DNA from 2 places in the Micromonospora sp. NPDC051196 genome. Region 2 is predicted to be linked to the other one. Evidence: predicted binding sites of a transcription regulator. Region 2 holds the regulator's gene; the other holds the start of a gene.
What was found. Region 2 encodes HrcA, which represses chaperone genes, less so after heat shock. Its sites were predicted from a motif close to GGTTNGCACNCTCNNNNNGAGNGTGCNAACC; they were not measured.
Positions count from the first base shown of each region.

Region 1 (6,665 bases), on a different contig from region 2:
CAGCGCGGAGCCACGCTTGAGGATCTCCACCCGGCCGACTCGGCGCTCCCGCAGTAGCGCACGCAGGCGCTTGAGCGAGAACGGCAGCACGTCGGTCACCTCCAGGCAGCGGGCGTACGGCGTCGGCGTCGGCGTGTCGGCGTAGAGATAGGCGATGCTCGGATCGGCCAGCGAGGCGTCCAGGTCGGCGGCGAGTTCGGCGATCAGGTGGGCGCGTACCACCGCCGGATCCGGGTCGTACACGAAGCGGCGTACCGGCCCGACCGGCGCCTCGTTCCGGCCCGATCCGACGAGTTGGTGCACGCTCGTGCCGTCGACGAAGTGATAAGAAGGGGCCCCTTCACTACCTGAGGCGTTAACAGGGGGCCCTTCCTTCAACACAGTTGCGCGACGGGGGGTTTCGGTGAGGGGGCCGCACCAGAGCGCGGCCTCGACCAGGTCGCCGCCGACGCTGACCCACTCGGCCTCGGCGCCGACCGGGATGAGGGCGTGGTCGAGACCCGGCGCCACCTTCACCACCGTGTGGGATACCCGTTCGGCGAGCCCGGTGACGAAGTCCCAGGGCGGTGAGTACGAGTTCGGGTCGAAGATCCGGCGTCCGGTCCCGGCCCGGCGGCGGGCCGGATCGCAGAAGACCGCCTCGACCCGGGTCACGTCGAACGCCGTCGCGTCGCCGCACTCGACGGTGAAAAGCTCGGCCAGCCCGGCGGCCTGCGCGTTCGCCTCGGCCAGCGCGGCGGTGAGCGGGTCGGCCTCCACGCCGTACACCCGGATGCCGGCCTGGGCGGCGGCGAGCGCGTCGGCCCCCAACCCGCAACCCAGGTCGGCCAGGCTACTCACCCCGGCCTCGCGCAGCCGGTGCGCGCGGCGTCGCGCGACCACCCCCCGGGTGGCCTGTTCCAGGCCCGGCCGGGTGAAGAACATGCCGCTCGCCGCCGGCCCGAACTTGCCCGCCGCCCGGCGGCGCAGCTCCGCCTGGGTCAGCGCCGCCGCCGCCAACCCGGCCGGCACCCCCGCTGAGCGGATCGCCGCCGCCGCGGCCAGCGGATCACCGCCGGCCAACCGGGCCGCCGCCGCCAGCGCGGCCGACCCCTCGGCGGTACGCAACTCCGCCAGCTGCTCCAGATCCACCCGCCCATTGTCCCGGCCCACCCCGGCCCACCGACCGCCCCCACCCGCCCAGCCCGCCCCCACCCGCCCAGCCCGGCCCAGCCCGGCCCAGCACGGCCCTGCCCTGCTCGGCTAGCTTGATCATCACGGTCGCGCCGGAATGGCGGTATCCGGGCGAGTGGGTTACCCCTACTTCGGCGTAACGGTGTCGATCACACTCCCGACACCCGGGACCGGTGGTGGGAGGTGATGAAGGCGCGCCAACTGGCCGGGCTGAAGGCCAGCACCGGGCCGGTCGGGTCCTTGCTGTCGCGTACGGCGACCAGGTCGGGCAGGTTGTCGGCGACCTCGACGCAGGCACCGCCGTTGCTGTTGCTGCGGGAGGATTTGCGCCAGGTGGCACGGGTCAGGTCCATGACTTCGCCACTCCCTCGATCAGGCGGGCGGACTGCCGGTGCGGCAGCGCCTCACCGGCCACAGTCTCCCAACCCCGTCCCAGGGCGGCAAGGTCGTTCGGGCTGTCCACGGTGTGCCCCCGGCGTTGGTTGTCCAGGTGGGCCACCTCGGTGCCGTCGGCGAGCCGGGCCAGCACGAAGGGGCCGTTCAATCCGATGTACCACGGGGTCTCGGCCGGAATGACCCGTACCTGTATGTGTGGCCGGGCGCAGGCGGCCAGCAGGTGCTCCAGTTGCTCGTGCATGGTCGCCCGGTCGCCGACCTGCCGGCGCAGCGCCTGCTCGTCCAGGATCGCGATGAGCTGCGGCGGCTCGTCGCGAGCGAGCACCTCCTGCCGAGCCATCCGGGCCAGCAGTCGCTTCTCGACCTGCTCGTCGGTCAGCAGCGCATCGGCGCGGAGTATCGCTCGCGCGTACGTCTCGGTCTGGAGCAGACCCGGCACCACGGCCGGGTCGTACCAGCGCAGCGAGACGGCCTCCCGCTCGATCTCACCCCACGGCCGGAACCAGTCCGGCTCGGCATGCAGGCGGATCAGCTCCAGCATTCCGACGAAGAGGCCACCGGTCTCCAGCACCTTGTCGAATCGGGCCAGGTAGTCCGCGCTGAGCTGGTTCTGCCCCGTCTCGATCGCGCTGATCGACGACGGAGCGTAGTTGATCATTTTGCTCAGGTCTTCCTGGCTGAGCCCGCGCGTCTTGCGGGCCCGGCGCAACTGGTCCCGGAGAAACCCCAGAGTTGGTACGTCGGCCATGCCGTCTCCCTCCGTGATGTGGTCGTGCCGCAACGTAGGGAATCGGATGGCCGGGCGGAAGACAGGACCGGCATGTTGCGGTAATCCCTGGCGCAGGAGTGGGGAAGAGGTGGCGTGGGTGTCGGAAAGGTGGCGACACGAGCGTGTGGCGTTGGCACTCTCCTTGACGGAGTGCTAGCCGAGGAATAACCTGCGATTAGCACTCTCACCCTGAGGGTGCCAACGCTCGGGCCTGCGTCCGGGTGTTGAACGCCAGGCGGACCGGCACCCGCGACGACGGCCCCGCCCGGTGGCATGTGGCAGATTGACGCCGATCGGCACGCCGACCGGCAACGAAACCAAGTACCCCAGGAGGGTATGCCCGTGACTACCGCGACCAAGGTTGCGATCAAGCCGCTCGAGGACCGGATCCTGGTCCAGGCGAACGAGGCTGAGACCACCACGGCGTCGGGCATCGTGATCCCCGACACCGCCAAGGAGAAGCCGCAGGAGGGCACCGTCCTCGCTGTCGGCCCTGGCCGTTTCGACGACGACGGCGACCGGATCCCGATGGACGTCAAGGTCGGCGACACCGTCCTCTACTCGAAGTACGGCGGCACCGAGGTCAAGTACGCCGGCGAGGAGTACCTGGTGCTCTCCGCCCGCGACGTCCTCGCGATCATCGAGAAGTAAGCAACCGATCAGTGTCGTTGCCCCGGTCCGGCTCGCCGGGCCGGGGCAACGTCGCTTCGAAGGGACATACATGGCGAAGATCCTGAGCTTCTCGGACGACGCCCGGCACCAGCTGGAGCACGGTGTCAACGCGCTCGCGAACGTGGTAAAGGTCACCCTCGGGCCGCGCGGGCGCAACGTCGTCCTGGACAAGAAATTCGGTGCGCCGACGATCACCAACGATGGTGTGACCATCGCCAAGGAGATCGAGCTCACCAACCCGTACGAGAACCTCGGTGCGCAGCTGGTCAAGGAGGTGGCGACCAAGACCAACGACGTCGCCGGCGACGGGACCACCACCGCGACCGTGCTGGCACAGGCGATGGTCCGCGAGGGCCTGCGCAACGTGACGGCGGGCGCCAACCCCGCCGGCCTCAAGCGGGGCATCGACGCCGCTGCGGCCAAGGTCTCCGAGGCGCTGCTCGGCAAGGCCGTCGAGGTCTCCGACAAGAAGTCCGTCGCGCACGTGGCGACGATCTCGGCGCAGGACTCCACCATCGGTGAGCTGATCGCCGAGGCGATGGAGCGGGTCGGTCGCGACGGTGTGATCACCGTCGAGGAGGGCTCGGCGCTGCAGACCGAACTGGACGTCACCGAGGGCCTCCAGTTCGACAAGGGCTTCATCTCGCCGAACTTCGTCACCGACGTGGAGGCGCAGGAGTCGGTCCTGGAGGACGCGTACATCCTGATCACCACGCAGAAGATCTCGGCGATCGAGGAGCTGCTGCCGCTGCTGGAGAAGGTCCTCCAGAACAACAAGCCGCTGCTGATCGTCGCCGAGGACGTCGAGGGTCAGGCGTTGTCCACCCTGGTGGTCAACTCCATCCGCAAGACCCTCAAGGTCTGCGCGGTCAAGGCGCCCGGCTTCGGTGACCGCCGCAAGGCGATGCTCCAGGACATGGCGATCCTCACCGGTGCCGAGCTGGTCGCACCCGAGCTGGGCTACAAGCTCGACCAGGTCGGCCTGGAGGTGCTCGGCAGCGCCCGGCGCATCGTGGTCGACAAGGAGAACACCACCATCGTCGACGGCGGTGGCCAGGCCAGCGAGGTCGCCGACCGGGTCGCCCAGATCCGCAAGGAGATCGAGGCTTCGGACTCCGACTGGGACCGGGAGAAGCTGGCCGAGCGGTTGGCCAAGCTCTCCGGCGGCATCGCCGTGGTCAAGGTTGGGGCGGCCACCGAGGTCGAGATGAAGGAGCGCAAGCACCGCATCGAGGACGCCATCGCCGCGACCAAGGCTGCGGTCGAGGAGGGTACGGTGCCCGGCGGTGGCGCCGCCCTGGCCCAGATCCTGTCGGTGCTCGACGACGACCTCGGCTTCACCGGCGACGAGAAGGTCGGCGTGTCGATCGTGCGCAAGGCGCTGGTCGAGCCGCTGCGCTGGATCGCGCAGAACGCCGGGCACGACGGCTACGTCGTGGTGCAGAAGGTCACCGAGGGCAAGTGGGGCCACGGCCTCGACGCCGCCATCGGCGACTACGTGGACCTGACCGCGTCCGGCATCATCGATCCGGTGAAGGTGACCCGCAACGCGGTCACCAACGCCGCGTCCATCGCCGGCCTGCTGCTCACCACCGAGAGCCTCGTGGTGGAGAAGCCCGCGGAGCCGGAGCCGGCCGCGGGTGGTCACGGCCACGGTCACGGTCACAGCCACCAGCACGGCCCGGGCTTCTGAGCCGTCCGAGACACGGTACGGCGGGTGCGCCGCTCCCCCGGAGCACCCGCCGGCCGCGTGGCAGCTTTCCGGTGCCTGCGCGCGTACCCAGTCCACCAGCGCGGCCAACTCCGCGCAGGACGCGGGCCGCTGCCGTTCCGGCTCCGCGCGCATCGCGGATCGCACCAACTCCTCGTGACCGTCCTCGCTGAGGGCCCGGACCCGGCGGAACGGGACGGTGATATCCGGCCATGGTGCTGGGCAGCACACTGCCGCGCCCCGACCGGGGCGCGGCAGCGCTGGTTTCTGGGTGCGTCCGGCGACGCAGGGATGGCTTCTGGTGCCTCCGGCGACGCAGCGTTGGCTACTGGTTGCGTCAGGCGACGTTGCGTTGGGTGGGGACGGTCGACCGGTGGCTGCTGCCCAGCCGGGCCTCCAGCCGGGCGATGTCGACGCGGGTCTGTCGGCGGTCGGCGAGATCCTCCCAGCCGACCGCGAGCAGCCGCAGCCGCTCGGACTCGCTGAAGCCGCCCCACACCCCGTACGGCTCCCGAACGGCCAGGGCGTGCGCGGCGCACTCGGCCCGTACCGGGCAGGCGCGGCAGACGGCCTTCGCGCCTGATTCGCGGCGCAGCCGCGACGAGCCCCGCTCGCCGTCCGGGTGGAAGAACTGGGCACTGTCCCGGCCGCGGCAGGCGCCCAGCCGTTGCCAGTCCCAGAGGTCGACGATGGGTCCGGGCAGTCTACGTACGTTCGACATCAGCACCCCTCCTCTCGCGCGGCACCGCGAGATGCTTGTGGCCGGCTGTCCGGGCGGCGGGCCGCGCAGGGCACCGTTCCCGGCCTTGAGCCCCTCGGTACCCGGACCGGTCTCGGCTCACACGTCCTTTGATCCAAAAGCTCCGGCGTGCTGGGGCAAATGCCCTATCTGTCGGAAAAGTTGGGAGGATTGCCCGGAACCTCCTCCCGAGGATGCCCGGTCATGGTCTGCTCGTCTGCGGAGAGGAGATCGTTGTGCGTACCGTTCTTGTGTGCGTTCGGACCCCGCTCGCTGCACAGCATTTGACTTCTGCAGCGGCGCGGTTGGGCTTGTCCGGTGCGGTTCGGACGGCCGTCTCCGATCCCGAGGTGATGCTGCGCTTGGCCGAGCGTCCCGCCGACGTGGTGCTCGCCGACACTGCGCTCACCCGCCCGGACAGCGCCGGCTTCGTACGGCGGGTGCTGGCTCGTGCGCCGCAGGCCGCCGTGCTGCTGCTCGGCATGGAGGAGTCCGAAGCGGCGGCGGCGACCATCCACGCCGGCGCGCGTGGGCTGATCCAGGGCGTCGACCATGACCTGACCAGCGCGGTCGCCAAGGCGTTGCTGTTGCTGGCCGCGCCCGGCCGGGCCAACCGGCACCGGATCGCGGATCCGGCCCGGGACACCGCGGCGGTGGGCAGTCCGACCCGGCCGGCGCCCAACGGCCGGCCCGCCGGCGAGAGTTCACCGACCTGGTCGGCGGTGGACGCGGCGGGTGGCCCGGCGATGGTGCCGGTGCAGCGCGGCGAGGACCCAGCCGAGCCGGACGCCGAGGCCGAGTCCGGCGACACCGCCCCGCCGGCCCGTGCCGACCGGTCCACGGTCGGGCTCACCGAACGCGAGTTGCAGGTCCTGCTCGGCATGGCCGAGGGCAAGAGCAACGCCGAGATCGGCCGCGAGTTGTTCGTCTCCGAGGACACCGTGAAGACCCATGCCCGTCGGCTGTTCCGCAAGCTGGGGGCCCGGGACCGGGCCCACGCGGTGGCCGCCGGCTTCCGTGCCGGCCTGGTCGCCTGACCGTCGACCCGTCCGCTTGACCGCCGACCGTCCACCGCCGCGCGTGCCGCGAGCGCGCTCCAGACGCGCGCTCTGGCCGCCGTGGGCGCCCTCCGGTCGCCGTACGTACGTGGAGCGGGGCGGGTCAGTCCCGGGAGGCGGCCTCGTCCTCGGTGCCCTCGCTCAGGG
Region 1 is NZ_JBFBAY010000003.1:150,399-157,063, reverse strand. Features, by position in the region: gene AB0M35_RS09025 (methyltransferase domain-containing protein) at 1-1,131, opposite strand, end outside; gene AB0M35_RS09020 (DUF397 domain-containing protein) at 1,323-1,526, opposite strand; gene AB0M35_RS09015 (helix-turn-helix transcriptional regulator) at 1,517-2,317, opposite strand; gene groES (co-chaperone GroES) at 2,675-2,989, shown strand; gene groL (chaperonin GroEL) at 3,060-4,703, shown strand; gene AB0M35_RS09000 (WhiB family transcriptional regulator) at 5,059-5,442, opposite strand; gene AB0M35_RS08995 (response regulator transcription factor) at 5,697-6,497, shown strand; gene AB0M35_RS08990 (DUF5319 domain-containing protein) at 6,622-6,665, opposite strand, start outside.
Region 1: groES (co-chaperone GroES) is a predicted target of HrcA. The motif match lies at 2,512-2,542, and genes of this name have one in related genera.

Region 2 (6,665 bases):
GTGCGGGGCGGCGGCGGTACGGCCGGCGGCCGAACTCACGCCAAGCTCCGGGCCAGCATCGGGCCGAGCGGCGCCCCGCCCAGCAGGTGCGCGTGCGCGTGGAACACCTCCTGGCCGCCGTAGGTGCCGGTGTTGAACATCAGCCGGAACCCGTCGCCGAGCAGCCCCTCGTCCTCGGCCACGGCGGCGGCCGTGGCCAGCACCTCACCGGCCAGTACCGGGTCGCCCTGGCCGAGGGTGGCCACGTCGGCGTAGTGCTCCTTGGGGATGACCAGCACGTGCACCGGCGCCTTCGGATCGATGTCGCGGAAGGCAAGCGTGGTGGGGGTCTCGCGGACCACCGTGGCCGGGATCTCCCCGGCGACGATCCGACAGAACAGACAGTCAGCAGTACTCACCGGGGCAGTGTAAGGAAGGGCCCCCTCCTAACGTCTCAGGTATAGGAAGGGCCCCTTGTCAACACTGCCCAGCGGTACGGCAGGATGACCCGCATGGCGGGACGGGCGGTGCTGGTCACGGGCGGTTCACGTGGCATCGGGCGGGCGGTGGTTCAGGCCTTCGCCGCCTCCGGCGACCGGGTGGCGATCCACCACCGCGACTCGGCCCAACTGGCCGAGCAACTGCGGGCCGAGTTGCCGGGCACGGGCCACGTGGTGGTCCGTGCCGACCTCGCCGACCCCGACGCGGTACGGACGATGGTGGACGAGGCCGCCGACCGCCTCGGCGGGCTCGACGTGCTGGTCAACAACGCCGGCGTGTTCGGACCGGCCGATCCGCCGCATCCCGTCTTCGGCAGCAGCTATGAGCAGTGGCGGCAACGTTGGCGACAGGTGTGCGACACCAACCTGTTCGGGGCGGCCAACGCCGCCTGGTGCGCCGCCCAGCACATGCGCACGCGAGGTGGTCGCATCGTCAACGTCTCCTCGCGCGGCGCGTTCCGCGGCGAGCCGACCAATCCGGCGTACGGTGCCAGCAAGGCCGGTCTCAACGCGATGGCCCAGTCGCTGGCGGTGGCCCTGGCGCCGTACGGCATCGCGGTGGCCACGGTCGCGCCCGGGTTCGTCGAGACGGACATGACCAACGAGCACCTCAAGGCTCCGCGGGGTGCGGCGATCCGGGCCCAGAGCCCCTTCGACCGGGTGGCCCGTCCCGAGGAGATCGCTGCGGCCGTGCACTGGCTGGCCAGCCCCGAGGCGGAGTGGGCCTCCGGCACCATCATCGACCTCAACGGCGCCTCCTACCTGCGCACCTGACGCAGCAGGCCGAAACCGGGGTCTACCAGCGCAGGAGGCGGGTGGCGAGGACGGCCAGGGCGGCCACCCCGGCGGTGGAGGTACGCAGCACCGAGGGGCCTAGGCGGACCGGGTGCGCGCCGGCCTCCTGGAAGGCTGCCAACTCGGTCGGGGTGATGCCCCCCTCGGGGCCGACCACCAGCACGATCTCACCCCGGTCGGGCAGCTCGACGGTGGTCAGCCGGTCGGTCGCCTCCTCGTGCAGGACGAATCCGGCGGCGGCACCGGCGATCCGCCGGGCAACCGACCCGGTGGGCTCGTCCGGCGCGCCCGCCACCACCGGCAGCCACGCCCGGCGGGCCTGCTTGGCCGCCTCCCGAGCCGTGGCCACCCACTTGCCCCGGGCCCGTACGCCCCGGTCACCGCGCCACTGCACCACCGACCGGCCGGCCGCCCAGGGGACGATCTCGTCCACTCCCGCCTCGGTCATCGCCTGTACGGCCAGTTCACCCCGGTCGCCCTTGGCGATGCCCTGCACCACCACCAGTCGGGGGTTCGCCGCGTCGACGTACCCCCGCCGGGTGATCTCGATGTCGAGGGTGCCGCGGCCGACGGCGGTGACCACGGCGGCGGCCGTGCCGCCCCGGCCGTCGCCGAGCAGCAGTTCCTCGCCGACCCGTAGCCGTTGCACGGTGGCGGCGTGGTGCCCCTCGGGGCCGTCGAGCACCATCGAGTCGGCGGTGGGCAGCGACTCGACCAGGAACAGCGGAGCGGACATGTCCGGCAGCCTCGACCAGGACCGACTCAGGCGTGGCCGTTGAAGGCGTCACGCATCCGGGAGAAGAAGCCGCCCTGCTTGGTGAGTTCGGCGACCTCCTCGCCGCGGGTCTTGGCGAAGTCGCGCAGCATCCGCTCCTGGTCGGCGTCGAGCTTCGTCGGGGTACGCACGTCTAGGTGGACGTAGAGGTCACCACGACCGGTGCCACGCAGGTGGGGTACGCCCCGGGCGCGCAGCCGCAACGTGCTGCCCGGCTGGGTGCCCGGCTTGACGTCGACCGGCTCCTCACTGTCGAGCGTCTTGATGGTCAGCCGGGTGCCGAGTGCCGCGGCGGTCATCGGCACGGTGACCCGACAGTGCAGGTCGTCGCCCTTGCGGGAGAAGACGTCGTGCGGCCGCTCGTGGATCTCGACGTAGAGGTCACCGGCGGTGCCACCACCCGGGCCCACCTCGCCCTGCTGGGCGAGCCGGATCCGCATGCCGTCCTCCACCCCGGCCGGGATCTTGACGGTCAGCGACCGGCGGGTCCGGACCCGCCCGTCACCGGCGCAGGTCGGGCAGGGGTGCGGGATGGTGGTGCCGTAGCCCTGGCAGACCGTGCACGGCCGGGCGGAGACCACCTGGCCGAGGAAGGTGCGCTGCACCGACTGCACCTCGCCCCGGCCACCGCACGCCTCGCAGGTGGCCAGGTGGGTGCCGGCGGCGGTGCCCGCACCGGAGCAGGTGGTGCAGAGCACGGCGGTGTCCACCGTGATCGGCGCCTCCACCCCGAAGGCGGTCTCCTGAAGGTCCAGTTCCAGCCGCAGGATCGCGTCGGCACCGGGTCGGGTACGCGGTCGCGGTCCCCGGCCGGCGCCGGTGGCCCCGCCGAAGAACGCGTCCATGATGTCCTGGAAGCCGACGAACGGACCGGCACCGCCGGGCCCACCCGGGCCGCCGGCACCGCCGCCGCCCGGGGCCAACGGGTCGCCACCGAGGTCGACGATCTGCCGCTTCCGATCGTCCGAGAGGACCTCGTACGCGGCGTTGATGTCCTTGAACTTCTCCTGTGCCTCCGGGTCCGGATTGACATCCGGGTGGAACTGTCGCGCCAGCTTGCGGTACGCGCGCTTGATCTCGTCGTCGGAGGCGCCTCGGCTGACGCCGAGAATGCCGTAGTAGTCCCTGGCCACTGCGTTCCGTGTCCTCGTGTTCGTCTCGCGTTACGCCGGTCGGCGGCGGCAGCCCACCGTCGGCCCTGACTGATCAGTTCTGGGCCAGCAGCTCGCCCACGTAGCGTGCCACGGCCCTCACCGTGGCGATGGTCCCGGGGTAGTCCATCCGGGTCGGCCCCAGCACGCCCATCCCCCCGACGATGGTCGCGCCCGGGCCGTAGCCGGTGCTGACCACGGATGCCGCCCGCAGGTTGTCGATCTCGTTCTCGTCGCCGATGCGCACCCGCAGCGTGCTCGGCTCAACCTCGCCGATGAGTTTGAGCAGGACGACCTCCTCCTCGAGCGCCTCGAGGACCGGTCGCAGGGATCCCTGGAAGTCCAGCAGCCCGCCGCGGGCGAGGTTGGCGGTGCCGGCCAGCGCGATCCGTTCCTCGTGCCGCTCGACCAGCGTCTCCAGCAGCACGGTCGACAGGGTGGTCATGGCCGGACGCAGGTGCGGCACGGACTCCTCGATGAGGGCCTGCACCAGCGGCGGGGTTTCCGACAGCTGGATGCCGACCAGCTTCTCGTTGATCGTCCGACGCAGGTCTATGACGTCGTCGGCGAGGATCGGGGCCGGCAACTCGACCAGTCGCTGCTCGACCCGCCCAGTGTCGGCGATCACGACCAGCATCAGCCGGGTGGTCGAGATCGGCACCAGTTCCAGGTGCCGGACACGAGACCGGGCCAGGCTCGGGTACTGCACCACGGCGACCTGTCGGGTCAGCTGCGCCAGCAGCCGGACCGTGCGGTGCACCACGTCGTCGAGGTCGACCGCCCCGGCCAGGAACCGCTCGATGGCTCGGCGTTCAGCTGGGCTGAGCGGCTTGACCCGGCTCAACCGGTCGACGAAGAGCCGGTAGCCACGGTCGGTGGGCACCCGGCCGGCGCTGGTGTGCGGCTGGCGGATGTAGCCCTCCTCCTCCAGCACGGCCATGTCGTTGCGGACGGTGGCCGGCGACACGCCGAGCTGGTGCCGCTCGACCAGCGCCTTGCTGCCGACCGGCTCCTGGGTGGCGACGTAGTCCTCGACAATCGCCCGCAGCACGGCGAGCTTGCGGTCGTCGAGACCCATCTCCCACCTCCTGTCGCAGGCCAGTGTCAAGCGTCCACCGCCGCCAGCGGGCGCCCTGGCACTCGACTGTAGCGAGTGCCAGTCTACGTCGAGGCCCCCGGCAGCGCGATGATCAAGAAAACAGACGTGTCCGAGGGCCGATCGTAGGGTTGACACTCGCCGGTGTCGCTATGGTGCGCCATTGCCGCTGGCACCTACCGTGAGCCCCATGACTGAACCACCTCGTCCCCCGAATTTCGGCGACGATCCCACGGCTCCGATGTCCGGATCGTCTGGCCAGGGCGGCTATCCCCCGCCCACCGGCGACCAGCCCCCGTCGGCCGGCTACCCGCCACCCGGTGGCTATCCGCCGCCTGGCGGCTACCCGCCACCCGGTGGCTATCCGCCGCCCGGCGGTTACCCTTCGCCCGGTGTCGGTTACCCGACCGGGGGCTACGGCGCGCCCGGCGGCGGCTACGGCAGCAGCGAGGACAAGACCTGGGCCCTCATCGCCCACTTCGGCGGCCCGCTCGGCGTGATCGTCGGTGGTGGCCTGCTCGGCTGGGTCGCGCCGCTGATCGCGATGATGAGCCGCGGGCAGCAGTCCCCCGCCGTCCGGGCACACGCGGTCGCCGCCCTCAACTTCCAGATCACCTGGGCGGTCGCGGGCGTGCTGGCCTGGGTGCTCGCCACGATCACCTGCTTCGTGCTGTTCTTCGTCCCGATGATCGTCTGGATCATTCCGGTGATCTTCGGCATCATCGGCGGGGTCAAGGCCAACGAGGGCACGCTCTACCGCTACCCGATGACCTACACCTTCGTGAAGCGCTGACGCCCGGTCACCGCGCTCAGGGCAGCAGGTCACGCACCACAGCGTCGGCGAGCAGCCGGCCGCGCAGGGTCAACACCCCGCGGCCGGCCGCGTGGGCGGGCGCGGCCAGCAGACCGTCGGCCACCGCCCGCGCCGCAGCCGTGCGCCCGGCGTCGTCGAGGACGTCCAGCGGCAGGCCGCCGGCCAGCCGCAGCCGCAGCATGACCTCCTCCATCCGGGCCTCGTCGGCGGTCAGCACCTCCCGCGCCAGGCCGGGTGACCGGCCGGCGGCCAGGCGTTGGGCGTACGCCGTGGGGTGTTTGACGTTCCACCAGCGCACCCCACCGACGTGGCTGTGCGCCCCCGGACCGAGGCCCCACCAGTCACCGCCGGTCCAGTAGAGCAGGTTGTGCCGGCAGCGGGCGGACGGCGTACGGGCCCAGTTGGACACCTCGTACCAGGAGAAACCGGCCGCGTCGAGGGCGGACTCGGCGGCCAGGTATCGGTCCGCGGCGACGTCGTCGTCCGGGTACGGCAGCTCACCACGACGCATCCGCGCGGCCAGCCGGGTGCCGTCCTCGACGATCAGGGCGTACGCGCTGACGTGGTCGACGCCCGCCGCCACGACCTGCTCCAGCGAGGCGGCGAAGTCCTCCGGCCGCTCCCCCGGCGTCCCGTAGATCAGATCCAGGTTGACGTGGTCGAAACCGGCGTCGCGGGCCTCGATCGCGGCGGCCGTGGCCCGGCCGGCGCTGTGCCGGCGGTCGAGCACGGCGAGCACCCCAGGGGCGACCGACTGCATGCCCAGCGAGATCCGGGTATAGCCGGCGGCCCGCAGTTCCTTGAGGGAGGCAGGGGTGACCGATTCCGGGTTGGCCTCGGTGGTCACCTCGGCGTCTTCCGCCAGCCCCCAGGTGCGGTCGATCGCGTCGAGGATGCGGGCCAGGTCGTCGGCGGGCAGCAGGGTGGGCGTACCACCGCCGACGAAGACGGTCTCCACCCGGCGGGGCGGGCGGTCACCCAGCACCCGTGCGGCGAGCGCCAACTCGGCCAGCACGGTGTCGGCATAGCTCTCCCGGCTCGCGCCGCCGCCCAACTCCTCGGCGGTGTAGGTGTTGAAGTCGCAGTAGCCGCAGCGGCTGGCGCAGAAGGGGACGTGCACGTACACCCCGAAGCCACGGTCGCCGACGGACGCGCGGGCGGAAGCGGGCAGCGCCCCGTCGGTCGGAACGGGTTCGCCTGCTGGAAGGACGCCGGGCATGGCCACTAGTGTGCCCTCACATGACCTCTCCCGACGCGCTGGTACGGGTCACCACGGCCCGCGGGGTGACGACCCTCACCCTGGACAGCCCATCCAACCGCAACGCGCTCTCCACCCCGTTGATGACCGAACTGCTGGCCGGGCTGGACGCCGCGGTCGCCGACGACACGGTCCGGGTGATCGTGCTGGACCACACCGGCCCGGTCTTCTGTTCCGGGGCGGATCTGAAGGAGACGGCGGCGGCGTACGCCAGCGGGACGGTGCCCGCCGGGATGCTGGGTGACGTTCTCGCGGCGGTCCGGCAGTGCTCGAAGCCGGTGCTGGCCAGGGTCGCCG
Region 2 is NZ_JBFBAY010000013.1:44,888-51,552, reverse strand. Features, by position in the region: gene AB0M35_RS22785 (histidine triad nucleotide-binding protein) at 36-398, opposite strand; gene AB0M35_RS22780 (SDR family oxidoreductase) at 492-1,253, shown strand; gene AB0M35_RS22775 (16S rRNA (uracil(1498)-N(3))-methyltransferase) at 1,276-2,010, opposite strand; gene dnaJ (molecular chaperone DnaJ) at 2,037-3,182, opposite strand; gene hrcA (heat-inducible transcriptional repressor HrcA) at 3,256-4,278, opposite strand; gene AB0M35_RS22760 (DUF4870 domain-containing protein) at 4,487-5,089, shown strand; gene hemW (radical SAM family heme chaperone HemW) at 5,106-6,329, opposite strand; gene AB0M35_RS22750 (enoyl-CoA hydratase-related protein) at 6,350-6,665, shown strand, end outside.